Regions from separate parts of the Gemmiger qucibialis genome, predicted to be linked through region 2. Evidence: predicted binding sites of a transcription regulator. Region 2 holds the regulator's gene; each other region holds the start of a gene.
The links. The regulator Rex, encoded in region 2, represses fermentation and respiration genes when NADH is low (regulators of the CRP and FNR family bind a similar motif). The targets are predictions, from matches to a motif close to ATTGTTAANNNNTTAACAAT.
Positions count from the first base shown of each region.

Region 1: a site for Rex is predicted at 1,627-1,646, ahead of hypB (hydrogenase nickel incorporation protein HypB). Genes of this name have one in related genera too.
Region 3: a site for Rex is predicted at 2,225-2,244, ahead of coaD (pantetheine-phosphate adenylyltransferase). Genes of this name have one in related genera too.

Region 1 covers NZ_JAQFEN010000004.1:156,263-162,019, reverse strand. The annotation lists gene PG062_RS08685 (FAD-dependent oxidoreductase) at 1-843, opposite strand, end outside; gene hypB (hydrogenase nickel incorporation protein HypB) at 922-1,590, opposite strand; gene PG062_RS08675 (sodium-dependent transporter) at 2,069-3,406, opposite strand; gene PG062_RS08670 (response regulator) at 3,597-3,755, shown strand; cobalamin riboswitch at 3,856-4,060, shown strand; gene PG062_RS08665 (sirohydrochlorin cobaltochelatase) at 4,275-5,531, shown strand.
Region 2 covers NZ_JAQFEN010000001.1:139,268-145,024, reverse strand. The annotation lists gene PG062_RS00695 (ABC transporter substrate-binding protein) at 212-1,585, opposite strand; gene PG062_RS00690 (hypothetical protein) at 2,055-2,228, shown strand; gene PG062_RS00685 (thymidine kinase) at 2,263-2,877, opposite strand; gene PG062_RS00680 (redox-sensing transcriptional repressor Rex) at 3,010-3,657, opposite strand; gene PG062_RS00675 (ClpP family protease) at 3,916-4,647, shown strand; gene PG062_RS00670 (FtsK/SpoIIIE family DNA translocase) at 5,140-5,757, shown strand, end outside.
Region 3 covers NZ_JAQFEN010000002.1:419,809-425,565, reverse strand. The annotation lists gene PG062_RS05770 (enoyl-CoA hydratase-related protein) at 1-205, opposite strand, end outside; gene PG062_RS05765 (thiolase family protein) at 224-1,438, opposite strand; gene coaD (pantetheine-phosphate adenylyltransferase) at 1,539-2,027, opposite strand; gene PG062_RS05755 (butyryl-CoA:acetate CoA-transferase) at 2,597-3,943, shown strand; ZMP/ZTP riboswitch at 4,420-4,510, shown strand; gene PG062_RS05750 (formate--tetrahydrofolate ligase) at 4,564-5,757, shown strand, end outside.

The DNA.
Region 1 (5,757 bases), on a different contig from region 2:
AAAAATCTTGTTCTCGCCGTCAATGTTGGTGATCTGGTGCACAAAGCCGTTGTCCTCGGCTTTCTGCAAGATCCGCATCACTTCGTCATAGGTCACATAATGGCCCTTGTTGGTTTCCACCAGATAGTCCGCCATATCGCCCACGCCGATGCACCAGTCATCCGGGTCATCGCCGCAGCCTTCGCCCATGGCGGCGCGGGACATACGGCAGGAACAGGGGCCGGCGGCATACTTGCCCTGGTATTTTTTCAGCCAGTGGGAGATGTGTTCGATATCCAGCGAGTGGTTTTCGGTCTCGATGGCTTTTTCGACCGGGATCACGTGCATGCCAATGCCTGCGCCGCCTGGGGGCACCATGGCGGTAATGTGTTCCAGCGGCAAAAAGGTCATCCGCTCAAAAAAGGCGGTCACTTCGGGGTGGTCGGCAATCTGCTGTTTGTTCATGTTAAAGAACTCGGCGCTGCCGGGCACAAACATGGGCAGAATGTACTGTTTTTCGCGGCGGGGGTTCTCCCAGTTGTATTCCAACAGGCCAACGCAGCTCATCTGATACAGCAGGGGCTCCAGCTCTTTGGCGGGTTTGCCGGTGGCTTTTTCCAGTTCCGGCAGGGTCATTGGCTGGCGCACCTTCATTTTCAGGGCAACATCGGCCATTTCGTCAGTCACAATGCTGGCCAGACCCCAATATTCGGGGTCCTCCACCGTCAGGCGGCGCAGCTTGGCGGGCACACGGTCGGTGATCATCTGCCCCAGCTTCATAATTTTTTCCCGCGGCTTTGTGTCCTTGGGGATCTTGAACGGCAGCTTGCTTTCGTCCAGTGGGAAAGCGGTCGGTTCGCTCATGGCTTGCTCCTTTTATTGCTCTGTGCATGTTCTGCTTCGTTTGCATTGCTTTGCAGACGGTCCGGGTTTGCTGTGCCCTTATGCCTGCCACGCTTTCACCTGCTCCCGCAGCCAATCGGTCCATTCGGCAATGCCCTCGCCGGTTTTGGCGCAGATGGGGATGACCTTTGCGTTGGGGTTGCGCATGGCGATATATTCCCGGCATTTGTCCATATCGAAATCAAAATACGGCAAAACGTCAATTTTGTTGATAAGAACCACGTCGCACACCTGAAACATCAGGGGGTACTTCAATGGCTTATCGTCCCCTTCGGGCACGGATAGGATCATCGCGTTTTTCACCGCACCGGTGTCAAACTCTGCCGGGCAGACCAAGTTGCCCACGTTTTCCAGCACCACAAGGTCCACATCCTGGGGGCCAAGGCCCTCCAGCCCCTGGCGAGTCATCTCGGCATCTAGGTGGCACATGCCGCCGGTGTGCAGCTGGATGGCTTTTGCCCCGGCAGCGGCAATGGCTTTGGCGTCCACATCGGAATCAATGTCCGCTTCCATCACACCGATGCGCAGCTCATCTTTCAGCGCGGCAATGGTGCTGCGCAGGGTGGTGGTTTTGCCGCTGCCCGGTGCGCTCATCAAATTCAGCAGAAAGATCTTTTTCTCTTTCAGGCTCTGCCGCAGCTGGGCGGCCTGTTCATCATTGGAAGCAAAAATGCTCTGTTTTACTTCCAGAATTTTCACGTTGTCCATGGGGGTGCTCCTTACATGTGTTTATCGCGGTATACTCTTGTTAACAGTTTAACATCCGGGTGGCGAAAGCGCAATGTTAAACGAAGATTTTGGTATTCCCGCCAAATTGGGCAAAAAGAAGCAGGCAGAATGACGGAACGCCGCCACACTGCCTGCAGGGAAAGATAAGGGCAATACCGCATAATTCTAAGTGCCGATACGGCGAGCGAGGTGCGGCAGCTGCTAAGCCAAAAGCGCAGATAATACTGGATGCTGCAAAGGTGAGCGCCGCCAGTGGCGGAAACAGCGAACCGAAGCAGGGGCAGCGGTCGCAGAGTGCGAGGGGCTTTTGCCCCCGAAGCACGATGCGGGTACCGCAACCCGACATTATCGAGCATTTTGGCAACGCAGATGCCGTGCCGCAGCCGTCGGAGCGGTGCTTAAGCCGTAAGGCGGGAATTGTGCGGTGTTGCCTAAGGTTTTATAAAAAGCGGGGGGATCAATTCCATGCAAAAGTTGCCATGCCGTAAATATAAATGAACGCAATGGCGGCGGGCACCACAAAGCGGAAGATCGGCTTCATCCAGGGCTGCACTTTTAAGCCTTTGCCGGTGTTGGCCTCCTGAACAAAAGCGTCCCACCCCCAACCGAAAGAGTTGCAGCAGAACAGCGCCAATACCAGTGAACCCAGCGGCAAAATGTTATTGGAAACAATGAAATCCCACAGATCCAGCCAGGCCGTGCCCGCGGCAAACGGCTGGAAATGCAGTACACTGTAGCCCAGCGCGGTGGTCAGCGCCAACAGAAAGATGCCCACGCCACACAGCAAAGCGCCCTTGGGGCGGCTTAACCCGGTCAGCTCCCGCACCATGGCAAGGATGTTTTCGCACACGCCCAACACGGTGGAAAGTGCGGCAAACACCATGAACAAAAAGAATAGCGTGCCCCACCAGCGGCCCCCGGTCATGTTGTTGAACACGGTAGCCATGGTATCAAACAGCAGGCTGGGCCCGGCGTTCACTTCCAGCCCATAGGTAAAGCAGGCGGGGAACATGATGATGCCGGCCAGCACCGCAACCAAAGTATCCAGCACAATAATGTGGACGGATTCCCCCATCAGGGAGTGTTCTTTTTCAATGTAGCTGCCAAAAATCGCCATGCCGCCCATGCCAACGGAAAGGGTAAAGAACGCCTGGTTCATGGCGCCCACCACAACGCTGCCATCGATCTTTCCAAAATCCGGCACCAGGTAAAATTTCAAGCCTTCTGCCGCGCCCGGCAGGGGCAGGCTGTGCACCGCCAGCACCAGCATCAGCACCAACAGGGCCAGCATCATATATTTGGTAATGCGCTCCAGCCCGCCCTGCAGGTTAAAGCTTAAAATGGCAAATGCTACCACAACAGTCACCAGCAAAAACACCACATTCACCGTGGGGTTCGTAATCATCTGGGTAAATCCGAAATCTGCGTTTTGGCCGGTAAGGAACTTGATGAAATAATAGATGATCCACCCGGTCACCACGGTGTAAAATGCCATCAGGGCAATGTTGCCAATCAGGCTGGCAATGCCGAAAATGCCCCACTTGCAGCCGGGCTTTTCCAACTTCTGGTACATGCGGATAGGGCTGGCCTGCGCTGCACGCCCAACGGAAAATTCCATCGTCATGGCGGGCAGACCCAGCACGACCAGACAAATAATGTACAGCAGCATAAAACTGCCGCCGCCGTTCTGGCCGCACATCCAGGGAAATTTCCACACATTGCCGCAGCCAATGGCGCAGCCGGCTGACAGCATGATGAAGCCAAGCCGGCTTCCGAGCCGTTCACGATTCTTCATAAACTTAAATTGTTTTCTCCCATTTTTATTTGTGCTGCCGCGTGGGAAAAGGCAGCGGCCCGCACGGCAGCATAGATAACCACTACCATATTAAATCCATATTAGCTTACCACACTGTCATGCCAACTGCAAGCGATTTAAAGTTGTAAACCGACAAAATACAAAAACGCGCCCCGCGGCCATCCGTTCTTTGCCCAAAGCCGACGCCGCGCAGGAGCCCATTGTTGCCATGACGGCCAACGCCTTTGCCAAGGATGTGCAGCCGGCCAAAACCGCCGGTATGAACGAGCATGCCGCCAAGCCGCTGGATATGAAACGCTTGTGTGAGATTTTGCACCGGCGGCTGTAAGGACGCCTAGGAAGGCCGAAAAAATTCGGCAGAACATACAAACAGCACCTTGCGCTTTTGGATGCAATGTGCTACAATGAGTCAGAAACTGAATATAAAACAGCAGGTGCCTTTCATTGTTTGCCGGGCGGCTGAGCCTTCCGGCGCTCTGGAAAGGGTAAAAGGGAAGCGGGTGCAAATCCCGCACGATCTCGTCACTGTGATAAGGGAGCCTGCCGCCAGGGTGCATTTGCACCGGTCACTGAGCATTGCTTGGGAAGGCGGCGGCAGGCGTTGAGCTTTCAGCCAGGAAACCTGCCCGCTGTTGGTACGGGAGCATTGCTCCAGATCACGAGGAATTGGTTGTACCTGAAAAGCTCATGGAAAATCCGGGGGTCTTTTTGCGTTGCCGTTCTGCACACAGAAAGACCCTCGTTTTTTTGTGGCAGTTTTGTCTGCAAAGCTGCTGCGCTTGGGTTTTGTTTCCTGTACCTGTTTTTCAGCAAATAGATTTGCCATAGGAGAAAGGAAGCAAAACACATGAAACACAACAACCTGAAAAAGCCCGCTGCCGTGCTGACCGCACTGGCTCTGGCCGCCGCCCTGCTGGCTGGCTGTGGTGCGGCATCTGACAGCATGGCTGCCAGCAGTGCCCCCGCCGAAAGCGAGGCTGTAAGCACCGAAACACCCGCTGAAAGCGCAGACGAGGGAGATGCAGACGAAGTGGCCGCAAAGAAATGTGCAGACTTGATCGATGCCATCTATGTGCAGGAGCGCACCGATGACACCGACGCCCAGTGCGAAGCTGCCAAGCAGGCATGGGACACCCTGACCGATACCCAGAAAGAGCTGGTGGAAGGCGAGAACGCTGACCCCGACTACTTTGGCCGCAATACCGGCGATGCCAACCTGGACGATTCCCGCAATGGGGATGAGATCGGCGAAAACGAACTGCTGGTCGTCAGCTTTGGCACCTCCTTCAACAGCAGCCGCGTGGCAGATATCAAGGGCATCGAGGATGCCCTGCAGGCCGCTTACCCGGATTGGTCCGTCCGCCGCGCTTTCACCGCACAGATCATCATCAACCATGTGCAGGCCCGCGATGGCGAGAAAATCGATAACATGAAGCAGGCTCTGGACCGCGCGGTTGCCAACGGCGTTAAGAACCTGGTTGTTCAGCCTACTCACCTGATGCACGGCGCTGAGTACGACGAAATGTGCGAAGCTGTGAACGAGTACGCGGATAAGTTCGAAAGCGTTGCCATTGCTGAGCCCCTGCTGGGCGAAGTTGGCGCTGACGCTACCGAAATCAACGCTGATAAGGAAGCTGTTGCCACTGCCATCACCACCGAGGCTGTTGCCGCCGCTGGTTATGATGACGCCGCCGCTGCTGCCGCCGATGGCACTGCTTTTGTGTTCATGGGCCACGGCACTTCCCACACCGCAAAGATCAGCTACAGCCAGATGCAGATGACCATGCAGACCCTGGGCTATGACAATGTGTTCATTGGCACTGTTGAGGGCGAGCCGGAAGACACCGCCTGCGAGGCTGTGATCGAAAAGATCAAGGAAGCCGGTTACACCAAGGTTGTCCTGCGCCCCCTGATGGTGGTTGCCGGTGACCATGCCAACAACGATATGGCTGGCGATGACGCAGATTCCTGGCTGAGCCAGTTCAAGGCCGCCGGCTGCTTTGACAGCGTGGATACCCAGATTGCCGGTCTGGGCGAAATTGCTGATGTGCAGCAGATCTACATTGACCATACCAAGGCCGCTATTGATTCCCTGAATGGCTGATTTATGATGCATACTGCCCGGAAGGATCAACGTCTTTTCGGGCAGCTTTTGTTTTGTGCGGACCGGGGGAAACGCTGTGCGCCAAAATGAGGCTGCGCTGCGGCTGTGCCGCGTCCCCACGCTTTTCTTTGAATCTTTAGCCTCTCTCGCCAAACCATGCAGTGCCCCCGCCAACCTAAGGCAACACCGCACAATTCCCGCCTTACGGCTTAAGCACCGCTCCGGC
Region 2 (5,757 bases):
TTGCTGATGTGTAAGGTTAAGGTAATACCGCATAATTCTAAGTGCCGATACGGCGAGCGAGGTACGGCAGATGCTAAGCCAAAAGCGCAGATAATACTTTGTGTATTATCGAGTATTTTGGCAACGCAGATGCCGTGCCGCAGCCGCCGGAGCGGTGCTTGAGCCGTTAGGCGGGAATTGTGCGGTATTGCCTTAAGTGTGAAAACGGGGATTAGGCAAGTGCTTCGCAGATGCCATCGTACAGGATCTGGGCAGCCTCGGCGGAATCATACTGATCGTAGCTGAAGCCTTCAAACACATCGCCGTACACGCCATTGGTCTCGTCCTTCAGGGAAGTGCTCTCGTAGCAGGGGTCGAACGGCTGGTCAACAAAAGCCATAACCTTGGTGTTGGCTTCCAGAATCAGCTCGTTGACAGCACCGGCTTCCTTGGCGTATTCCTGGCCGGCCTTGGAGCAAACCATGCCGCACTGGGTGCCCATGATGGAAGCGCCCTCTTTTTCGTTCAGGATGAAGTTGATCAGGGCAGCAGCCTCAACAGGATGCTCGCAGCTCTGGGTAATAGCCATACCCATGGAAACCTTGGCAAAACCGCCGTTGGCAGCCTCGCCCCACTTGATTTCGTCGCCAACAACGTACTCAGCGTCGTCGGGCAGGTTCTGGCTTGCACTCAGTGCGCTGGAGTCCCAGGTGAAGATGCCGGCGTACTTGCCGGTGATCCAGGCCTGACCATCGGTGATGGTCTTATCGCCGGCGGCGTTCATGGTCTTCAGGTCGGGCATCACGTGGTTATCTTCCAGGCTCTGGATCCATTCCAAACCTTCCTGCAGCTGCTCAACGGTGTAGTTCAGGGTGCTGTCGGTAACCCAGGGCTCGCCGTACTTGCTTTCCAGGTAGAAGGTCATCATGATCATGCGGTCCAGCGGGCCGGCAGCCAGCGGATAGTAGTCATCGCCCAGCTTTTCCTGGAAGGTCTTGGCGGCGTCCAGCAGCTCCTGCTCAGTAGTGGGGTAGTGGTCCAGGCCAGCCTTCTTGAAGGTTGCCATGTTCCAGTAGTAAATACGGCCGGCCATAGCGACGGGAACAGCCTGCAGGGAATTAGCCACAGTGCAGGCATCCAGAGCGCTAGAGGGGAACTGGGTCAGATCCAGCACATCGGAGTAATCGTTCAGGTTAACGAAGCTCTGACCCTTGCCGGAGTACTGGAACAGCCAGTTCCAGTTGACCTGCATCACGTCGGCAGCGGTGCCGGCAGCCAGGGCAGTGGATTGAGCTTCCTCCCAGCCGTTCCACGGGCCGTAAGTGCACTCAACGGTGATGTTGGGGTATTTTTCAGTGAATGCCTTGCAGGCAGCCTCGTATGCAGCCTGGCGGGCATCGCCGCCCCACCAGCTGATGGTCAGGGTGATGGGATCGGTGGTGTTGACGGTGTGAGCCTCGGTAGCAGCCTCGGTAGAGGTGGAAGCGGCTTCAGAAGAAGCGGCCTCGGAAGAAGCTGCGGTGCTGTTGGCAGCGGAGCCGCCGCAGCCTGCCAGCAGGCCAGCAGCCATAACGCTGGCCATTGCAAGGGCGATTGCCTTTTTCATTGTTTTAGTCCTCCTAAAAATGTTCCTATAACGAGCGGCCTGACAACTGACCGCTTCATTCAACGCTGTTATAATAACAAATTGTGAACATCAAAAAAATATCCAAAATGGTGTGCAAATTATAAAAACAAACAAATATTGCTTTAATTAAATGGGCAAAAAATCAACCTATGTCAAAACATACGAACTAAGACAAAACAATTTGTGCATAATACTGAAACAGCTTAACCCCGCATCTAACGAAAATTACGGAAAATCTTGCATAAATTGAGGCAATTTGTGCGTATTTGTATATGTTACAAACGGTTACAACGAAATTATAGGGGAAAACGTGTAAAATGCTGAATGAATCACAGAAAACAAACGCACAAATTCGGTAACGCAAAAAATGTACGCAAACGCACTTCTTTTGCGCATTCGTGCAAAATTTGCAATGGGAAGAAATACAGTATGCTAAAAAATATTCGCGATGGCAAAATATGTGCGAAAAATGGAATGGAAATTGCTGCACATAAAACATATCTTGTATATGCAGCCTTTTGGTGCTCTGAAAATTGCGCCGCAAAGTGTTGGAAACAAAAATGGCACAAAAGCGGTGCTGCAAGGCTGGGCAGCGGCTTTTGTGCCATTTTTTACTTATTAAAAGGGCGGAACACAGATTGAAATAAAAGAATGGATCACTGGTGCGCGGGGTGGCGTTTCAGGAAAGCGCGGTATTCCCGGTACCAGCACTGGGGGCAAAGGCTCTGATACTCTACAGCGTCCACTGTGTCAATCGCAACCTGGGCGCCCTCAAACACGAACTCGCCGTTCACCTTGCGGCCGTTGCAGGTGGCTTTGCGGCCGCAGGCGCAGATGGTTTTCATCTCCTCGATGGTATGGGCCAGCTCCAGAAGGCGGGTGGAACCGGGGAAGCCGCGGTTCATAAAGTCCGCCCGCAGCCCATAGCAGATGACTGGAATGTTCAGGTCCACCGTGACCAAAAACAGCTGCTCGGCCTGCGCCGGGGTAAAGAACTGGCTTTCGTCACACAGCACACAGGCAGGGGCGCTGCCATGGGCGGCGGTATCGGCCCGGACGATATCCAGGATGTCCATGTCCGGGCTGACCAGCACATCCACCTTGTGGCTGACCCCCAGGCGGGAAACAATGTGATCGCCGCCTTTGGTGTCCACGCTGGCTTTCAGAATCAGCACCCGCATGCCGCGTTCGTTATAATTGAAAGCAACCTGCAAAAGCGCCGTGGTTTTGCCGCTGTTCATTGCGCCGTAACGGTAATATAGCTTTGCCATGTTTGGCTCCTTATTAAAATAAAGTGAAAAACAGCATGAAAATCGGGGTGTACCACAGGATCCTGCACCCATGCCGGGGCAGGCGCTGGGGTACACCCCGCCGGAAACAGTCATGTGCTGTGTGCCCGGCTTTTATTCATCATGGCTGCGCAGCCGGTAGCCAAGGCTCATCAGGCTGTCGCCCAAATGGACGTTTTCCACTGTGACCTGCGGATAAACGACCGAAAGATCATAGTGGCTGAAGTTCCAGAAGCCCTGAATACCCAGCCGAACCAGCTCGTCCGAAAGGTCCATGGCGCTCTGGCGCGGCACGCACAGCACGGCGACCACCGGCTTGTGCGCCGCACAGAAGCTTTCCAGCTCGGACAGTGGGCGGATGGTTACGCCGCTGATCTCCTTGCCCTCCAGGGCGGGGTTGATATCAAACGCGGCAATCAGCTTGTAGCCGTTGGTATCGCGGCTGATAAAGCTGGAGACCGCCGTGCCCAGGCGGCCGGCGCCGATCAGCACGGTAGGCAGCAGCTCGCCGTTGCCAAACAGCAGTTTACCAATCTCGGTAAGCAGCACATCCACCTTGTAGCCGATGCCCTGCTGGCCAAAACCGCCAAAACAGTTGAAATCCTGCCGCACCTGGCTGGCGGTGGTGCCCATCATGCGGGCCAGCTCGCTGGAAGAAATTTTATCACGCCCATCTGCCTGCAGGTTGCTCAAGTAGCGGTAATATTTGGGCAGCCGCTTGATCACGGGCAACGATGCTTTGTTTTGCATTGTTGATGACATAAAGACTAATCTCCCGTTCTCCGGGCAGGGGTAAAGGGAACACCCTGCCTCTTGTGTAATTCCGATGTAAATTCTAGTAAAAGTATAATCAATCTTGTGCCGATTGTCAATTTTTTATCTAAGTTTTTCCGCGCTTTTTTTGCTCAGTCGCGCCCCTCTGTGCATAAAAAAGCGTACCAGCGGGGCATACTGTCAGGGTATAGCCGGGTTTTGCACTGCCCGGCGCACCGATTCTGTCGGAAGGAAAGGACCCCCGCCATGCCAAACCGTACCCCAAAACAACAGCCCGCCCCCCATGCTGCCAAGGATGCCAAGGATGTGGAGCGCATGCGGCTGGAACATGACCTGATCACGGACAGCGGCATTGTGCCCGCCACCAAGGGCCGCCATGCCATTTATTGCCTGACGGTGATCGGCACCATTGAGGGCCACAGCCTGGCTCCTGATAACCAGAAAAGCACCAAGTATGAGCATGTGATCCCCCAGCTGGTGGATATTGAGGAGGACCCCGCCATTGAGGGGCTGCTGGTCATCCTGAATACCGTGGGCGGCGATGTGGAAGCCGGGCTCGCTTTGGCGGAGCTGATCTCCGGCATCAGCAAGCCCAGCGCAACGCTGGTGCTGGGCGGCGGGCATTCCATCGGTATCCCGCTGGCGGTTTCGGCCCGCAAAAGCTTTATTGTGCCCACCGCCACCATGACGGTGCATCCGGTGCGCCACTCCGGCATGGTGCTGGGGGTGCCCCAGACCCTGCGCTATTTTGAGCAGATGCAGGAGCGCATCGTCAGCTTTGTGGCGGGGCATTCCGGCATCAGCGCCAGGCGCTTTACCCAGCTGATGCACAATACCGGGGAGCTGGTGATGGATATGGGCACCGTGCTGGGCGGGGAACAGGCTGTGGAAGAGGGGCTGATCGACGCCATCGGCAACCTGGGCGATGCGCTGCGCTACCTGTATGCCGAAATCGACGCCGGGAAAACCGGATATTGAGGGGGCGCTGCCCGCCAGTGGGCGGAAAGGCTTTGATGAAAATAGAAAGAGAAAGGGGTTTTACAAGCGGGCGTTTTCATGCTACAATATACCTTATGCTATAAGGGGTAGTATGCCCCTGCCCAAAACAGCACGGCACAGCTGCCGTGGCGGATGGCAGATAAAATCACTGCGCGGAAAGTCTCTTTATGCGGGGTCGCCGGATGCTGTTTAATGGCCGCCCGCTGCCAGATAAAAGGCAAACAAACTTTCGTTCAAAACGGGGGCAGGGCCCGCCGCGCCAAAGCAAATCAACAATGGCTGCCCGCTGAACAGGGCAGCCTGAATATACGCATATTATAGTAAAGAGGTAGGGAGAGCATGGCACGTTCAAGTTCCGCCAAAAACGGAAAAAACAGTAAAAACACATACCGCGCCTCCGGCAGCAAAAGCAGTAAAAGCAGCAGCTCCGGGGCCAGACACAACAGTTCGGCCTCCGGCAGCAAAAAGCGGATGTCCAGGCTGGAACAGCGCCGCGCCCAGCAGCAAAACCTGATCCGCAGCGTGGTGCTGGCCGGGCTTGGCATTCTGGCCATTGCGCTGGTGCTGGTGCCGGGGCAGAGCTTCTGGAATGTTCTACGCAGCTGGCTGTTTGGCACCTTTGGCGTGGTTACATATTTTGTCGGCCCGTTTTTGCTGTATCTGGCCTATCTGCTGGCATCCGGTTACCATGTGGGCACTTTCATTGGCAAGGTGGTGCTGCTGGCGGTACTGCTGGCCGGTACGGCGGTCATCTTCTCGGATTTTAAGGTAGGGGATACCCCCTGGCAGACCGTCAAGATGCTGTTTGCCTGGGGGCAGCGCAAGTTCTGGACCGGCGGTGTGCTGGGCGTGCCCATCGGCGCATCGCTGCTGGCCGTCTGTGGCCGTCCCGGTGCCAATATCGTCATGATTATTGTCATCCTGATGGGGCTGATGGTGTTTTTTGCCGTTACCCCGGTGGATGTGGTGCAGTTCATCAGCTATTATATTCAGGAGTTCAAAGCCCGCCGCGCCGCCCGTGCGGAGGAAGAAACCGCTTATGATACCCAGCTGTTTGGCCATGAAGCGGAGGAAGAATCCCTTGAAAAC
Region 3 (5,757 bases), on a different contig from region 2:
ACATGGAGCCGATATCAGCACCGGCAACAAAGCTCTTGTCGCCTGCACCGGTCAGAACAACGCAGCGCACGGTGTTCTGGTCGATGGCTTCAAAAGCGGCCTTCAGGTCAGCCAGAACTTCGGGATTCAGTGCATTCAGGGCTTTGGGACGGTCAATGGTGACGATCGCAACAGCGCCCTGAATTTCAGTCGTAACAAAGGACATTGTCAATTCCTCCGTAAATTACATTTCCACGATGGTGGCGCAGCCCATGCCGCCGCCGATGCACAGGGTAGCCAGGCCCTTGTGTGCGCCGCGATGCTTCATGGCGTACAGCAGAGTGACAAGGATACGAGCGCCGGAAGCGCCAACGGGATGGCCCAGAGCAATGGCGCCGCCGTTGACGTTCAGCTTTGCCTGGTCAAAGTGCAGAGCCTGGCCGACTGCAACAGACTGTGCAGCGAATGCTTCGTTGGCTTCGATGAGGTCCATATCATCAACAGTCAGGCCGGTCTTTGCCATAACCTTCTTGGTTGCGGCGATGGGGCCCAGACCCATGACTTCCGGCTCAACACCAGCCAGTGCACCGGCAACCCAGGTAGCCAGAGGCTCAACACCCAGCTCCTTGGCCTTTTCTTCGCTCATGATAACCAGAGCAGCTGCGCCATCGTTGATGGCGGAGGAGTTTGCAGCGGTAACGATACCATCCTTCTTGAAGCAGGGCTTCAGCTTGCCCAGAACTTCCATGGAGCTCATGCGGGGGCCTTCATCGGTATCAAACACGGTGTCACCCTTCTTGCCCTTGATGACAACGGGAACGATCTCATCCTTGAAAGCGCCATCAGCGATAGCCTTGGCTGCCTTCTCCTGAGAATGGTAAGAGAACTCATCCAGCATCTCACGGGTGATGGGGCTGTAGCCGTACTTCTTCTGGTAGGTTTCGTTGGTGCAGACATTCTCGGCGGTCATGCCCATGTGCATGTTGCAGCCGGTTGCATCCCACAGAGCATCGTTGACCATGGTGTCCACCAGCTCGCTCTTGCCCATGGGGTAGCCCATGCGGTAGCCGTAACGGCCCTTCATCATAGCGAACGGAGCCATATCCATGTTTTCCATACCACCTGCAACAACGATGTCAGCATCGCCTGCTTCGATCATCTGGGCAGCCATGTTCACACAGTTCAGGCCAGAGCCGCAGACAACGTTGACGGTGACAGCGGGGGTCTCGATGGGCAGGCCGGCTTTCAGAGAAGCCTGGCGTGCAACGTTCTGGCCCAGACCAGCCTGGATAACACAGCCCATGTAAACGTGGTCAACCTGCTCCGGCTTGACATTGGCGCGGTTCAGGGCTTCCTTGATGACAATGGAGCCCAGCTCTACAGCAGGAACATTGGCCAGGGTGCCGCCGAACTTGCCGATAGCAGTACGGCATGCGGATGCGATAACGATTTTCTTCATAAGAAACAGCCTCCTAAAAATATGAATCTTATTTAGACGGTTGGGAATCCTTTGTATCTTTACAGGCCTTAGCGACCCGACAAAGCACGTTTTCGGGGGGTCAAACTTTACCCTCACGGATTTTTTTCTTCAGGGCAGCTTCCACATTGGGGGTAACGAACTTGGAAACATCGTGGTTGTAATGGGCAGCCTCCCGCACAATGGTGGAGGAAAGGTAGCTCCATTTCAGGGACGTTGACAGAAACACGGTTTCGATCCCCGGGTAGAGCGCGTGATTGGTGTGCGCCAGCTGGATCTCGTTTTCAAAATCCGTTACGGCGCGCAGCCCCCGCACCATTACGGTGGCGTGCTGCTGTTGGGCAAAGTTGACTGTCAGGCCGTCAAAGCTCATCACCTTGACATTGGGGATATCCTTGCAGCATTCCCGCAGCATCTCTTCCCTTTCCTTCACGGTAAACAACGGGGTTTTGGCGCTGTTGTTTAGCACGGCAACGATCAGGGTATCAAACATGCGGGAACTGCGTTTGATAATATCCAGGTGGCCGCGTGTAACGGGGTCAAAGCTGCCGGGATACATTGCAATGGGCATAATCTTTAGTTCCTCTGCAGTGCCAAAGCTGTTAAAAATCTAACAGTCCTGGACGGAAATAAAAGCACCATGCGCGCCGCGCGTTTAATGGGCGGGCCTTAACCCCCGCCGCAGACCGTACCGCCTGCCTGGTGCTGCAAGTGAACTCCGGCTCCTATTTCAGGGATCCGTTTGGCTCACACTTATAGTTTTACACTTTTGTTAAGCTTTTGTCAATGGCTTATCTGTTAAAAATCCGACAAAAGTTTCTGGGCTGTTTCAGTGGAATGTACAAAATCCACCCGATTTGCACGTTTTGGGGGCAAAAAATGAACTTTATTGGTTGACAAGCGTCAATATAATGTTAAAATAATATCAATGGTTGTGGTGCTGTGCCGCCATTCTTCCGGCGGGGCTCCCCCGCTGCGGGCAGCGCGCCACGCCACCGGGCGGCTGATTTTCAGGCATCCGCACTGTGCGTACCGCCAGAGCAGCGTACCGCCCCATAAACATTATATAAATAGGTAAGCAAATCCGCAAAGATTACATAAGCAGTTTTTGCGGAATGAACAAAGGAGCTGTTTGTAGAAATGGATTTTAACACTGTTTATGCACAGAAACTGACAACGGCCGACCGCGTTGCCGCTTTGGTCAAGGATGACGATTGGGTCGATTACGGCTGGGCCATCGGCACCCCTGTCAGCTTTGACGCTGCTTTGGCCAAGCGCCTGCCGGAGCTGCACGGGATTAAATTCCGCGGCGGCATCCTGTGCCATGTGCCGGAAATTTTCAAGATCGAAAATCAGGCAGAGCACTTCTGCTGGAACAGCTGGCATATGGGCGGCATTGAGCGCAAGGCCGTTGCCGCCGGTTACGCTTACTATTCTCCCCTGCGCTACTCCGAGCTGCCGCGCTACTACCGCGAAAGCCCCGACCCGCTGAACATTGCGGTGTTTGTGGTTGCCCCCATGGATAGCCACGGCTACTTCAACCTCGGCCCCTGCGCCAGCCATCTGGCCGATGCTGCCCGCAAGGCCGACAAGGTGTTTGTGGAAGTGAACAAGAACATGCCGGTCTGCCTGGGCGGCTACGACAACTGCCTGCACATTTCCCAGGTTGACGGCATTATCGAGGGTGACAACCCGCCGATCGACCAGCTGGGCGGCGGCGGTGCCCCCACCGAAGTTGACCAGGCTGTTGCCCGCCTGGTGGTGGACCGCATCCCCAACGGCGCCTGCCTGCAGCTTGGCATCGGCGGCATGCCCAACGCCATCGGCGCCATGATTGCCGAGAGCGACCTGAAAGATTTGGGCGTACATACCGAGATGTATGTGGACTCTTTTGTAGATATGGCAAAGGCTGGCCGCATTACCGGCCGCTGTAAGAACATTGACAACGGCCGCCAGGTCTATGCGTTCGGTGCCGGCACCCAAAAGATGTACGACTACCTGGATAACAATCCGGAGTGTATGTCTGTACCCGTTGATTACACCAACGATGTGCGGGTGATCAGCAGCCTGGATAACTTTATCTCCATCAACAACGCCATTGACGTTGACCTGTATGGCCAGGTGAACGCCGAAAGCAGCGGCACCCGTGCCATTTCCGGTGCAGGCGGCCAGCTGGACTTTGTGCTGGGTGCCTATCTTTCCAAGGGTGGCAAGAGCTTCATCTGCCTGTCCTCCACCTTCTTTAACAAAAAGACCGGCCAAAACGAAAGCCGCATCCGTCCCACGCTGCACCCCGGCAGTGTTGTGACCGATACCCGCGCCAACACCGATTATCTGGTGACCGAGTACGGCGTTGCCCGCCTGAAGGGCCTGACCGCCTGGGAGCGTGCCGAAGCCCTGATCAACATTGCCCACCCAGATTTCCGTGAGCAGCTGATTGCCGACGCCGAAAAGATGGGCCTGTGGCGCAAGAGCAGCAAGCGCTGATCCGTTGTTTTTTATTCTGTTCTTGACGGCCTTGAAGCGGGCAACGTTGGTTGCAAACTTCTTGTCATCATCCCCACGGGTGCGGTTAGTGTTGACAGAACGGGCGGCGGTAACGATAGCAGTAGAAGTGAACGTAAGATACTTCCTTTCTTGCCTTTCGGCGATAAAATATTGACAGAGTGGTAAGCTCTGTGGTACAATACAAAGAAGAGGATGGGGTGCCGCCGCGTGAACAGTGACGCTCCGCTTGCCTAGGAACTAATCGGCTTCTTCCGCTTCCAATTCCCAGCATTCTGTGTCACTAACGAACGCAGAAACACCGGAATTGGCTCGGATATGTACTCTGAATCTGTCCACATTGGCAACCCCCCTTTTTCTGCCGCCTGGGTATAGCACGGGCGGCTTTTTTCTACCCTTTTGTATCCGCCAAAAATTGGCTTGACAAACTGTGTGCCGGTGTGATACAGTAACAATAACGCAGGGCCGCTGACTGACGGAATCTGGTGGGCATGACCACCGGGGAAGCGGGCTATTCCCTGCATTAAGCCGACCGTCTGGGCTGCATACACTGATGTATAGTGTACGCAGCCCTTTATTTTTTGTAAACGGAGGAATGCCACATGCTGAGCGACATTGTAATTGCACAGGCAGCCAAAATGCTGCCCATTGCCAAAGTAGCTGAAAAACTGGGCCTTACGGACGAGGACCTGATTCCTTATGGCCGTTACAAAGCCAAGATCAACCACAAGCTGATCCACAGTGACCGCCCAGACGGCAAGCTGATCCTGATGACCGCCATCAGCCCCACCCCTGCTGGCGAGGGCAAAACCACCACCAGTGTTGGCCTGGCGGACGCCCTGAACGCCATGGGTAAAAAGACGATGCTCTGCCTGCGTGAGCCCTCCCTTGGGCCCGTGTTCGGTGTAAAGGGCGGCGCTGCGGGCGGCGGTTACGCCCAGGTTGTGCCCATGGAAGATATCAACCTGCACTTTACCGGCGATATTCACGCCATTGGCACCGCAAACAACTTGTTGGCTGCCATGATCGACAACTCCATCCAGCAGGGCAACCCGCTGAACATTGACCCCCGCCGCATCGCCTGGAAGCGCTGCATGGACATGAATGACCGCCAGCTGCGCTTTATTGTGGACGGCCTGGGCGGCAAGGTGAACGGCACCCCGCGTGAGGACGGCTTTGACATCACCGTTGCCAGCGAGGTCATGGCGATCTTCTGCCTGGCCACCGACCTGGCCGACCTGAAAGACCGCCTGAGCCGCATTGTGTGTGCTTATACTTACGATGGCCAGCCGGTCACTGCGGGGCAGATCGGCGCAGCAGGCGCTATGGCGGCTTTGCTGAAAGATGCCATTGACCCCAACCTGGTCCAGACGCTGGAAAACAACCCCGCCATCATCCACGGCGGTCCCTTTGCCAACATTGCCCACGGCTGCAACAGCGTGACTGCCACCAAACTGAGCCTGAAGCTGGCCGATTACGTTGTGACTGAAGCAGGCTTTGGTGCCGACCTGGGCGCTGAAAAGTTCCTGGATATCAAGTGCCGCATGGCGGACCTGCACCCCTCTGCGGTGGTTCTGGTTGCCACCGTCCGTGCGCTGAAATCCCACGGCGGCGTTGCCAAGCCGGATTTGAACAAGCCTAGCGTGGAGGCCGTCCGCAAGGGCGCGGCCAACCTGGAGCGCCACATTGACAACATCAAGAACGGCTTTGGCCTGCCCGTCTGCGTTGCCATCAACGCTTTCCCCACCGACACGCCGGAAGAGATGGCCGTAATCGAGGAAGTATGCGCCAAGGCG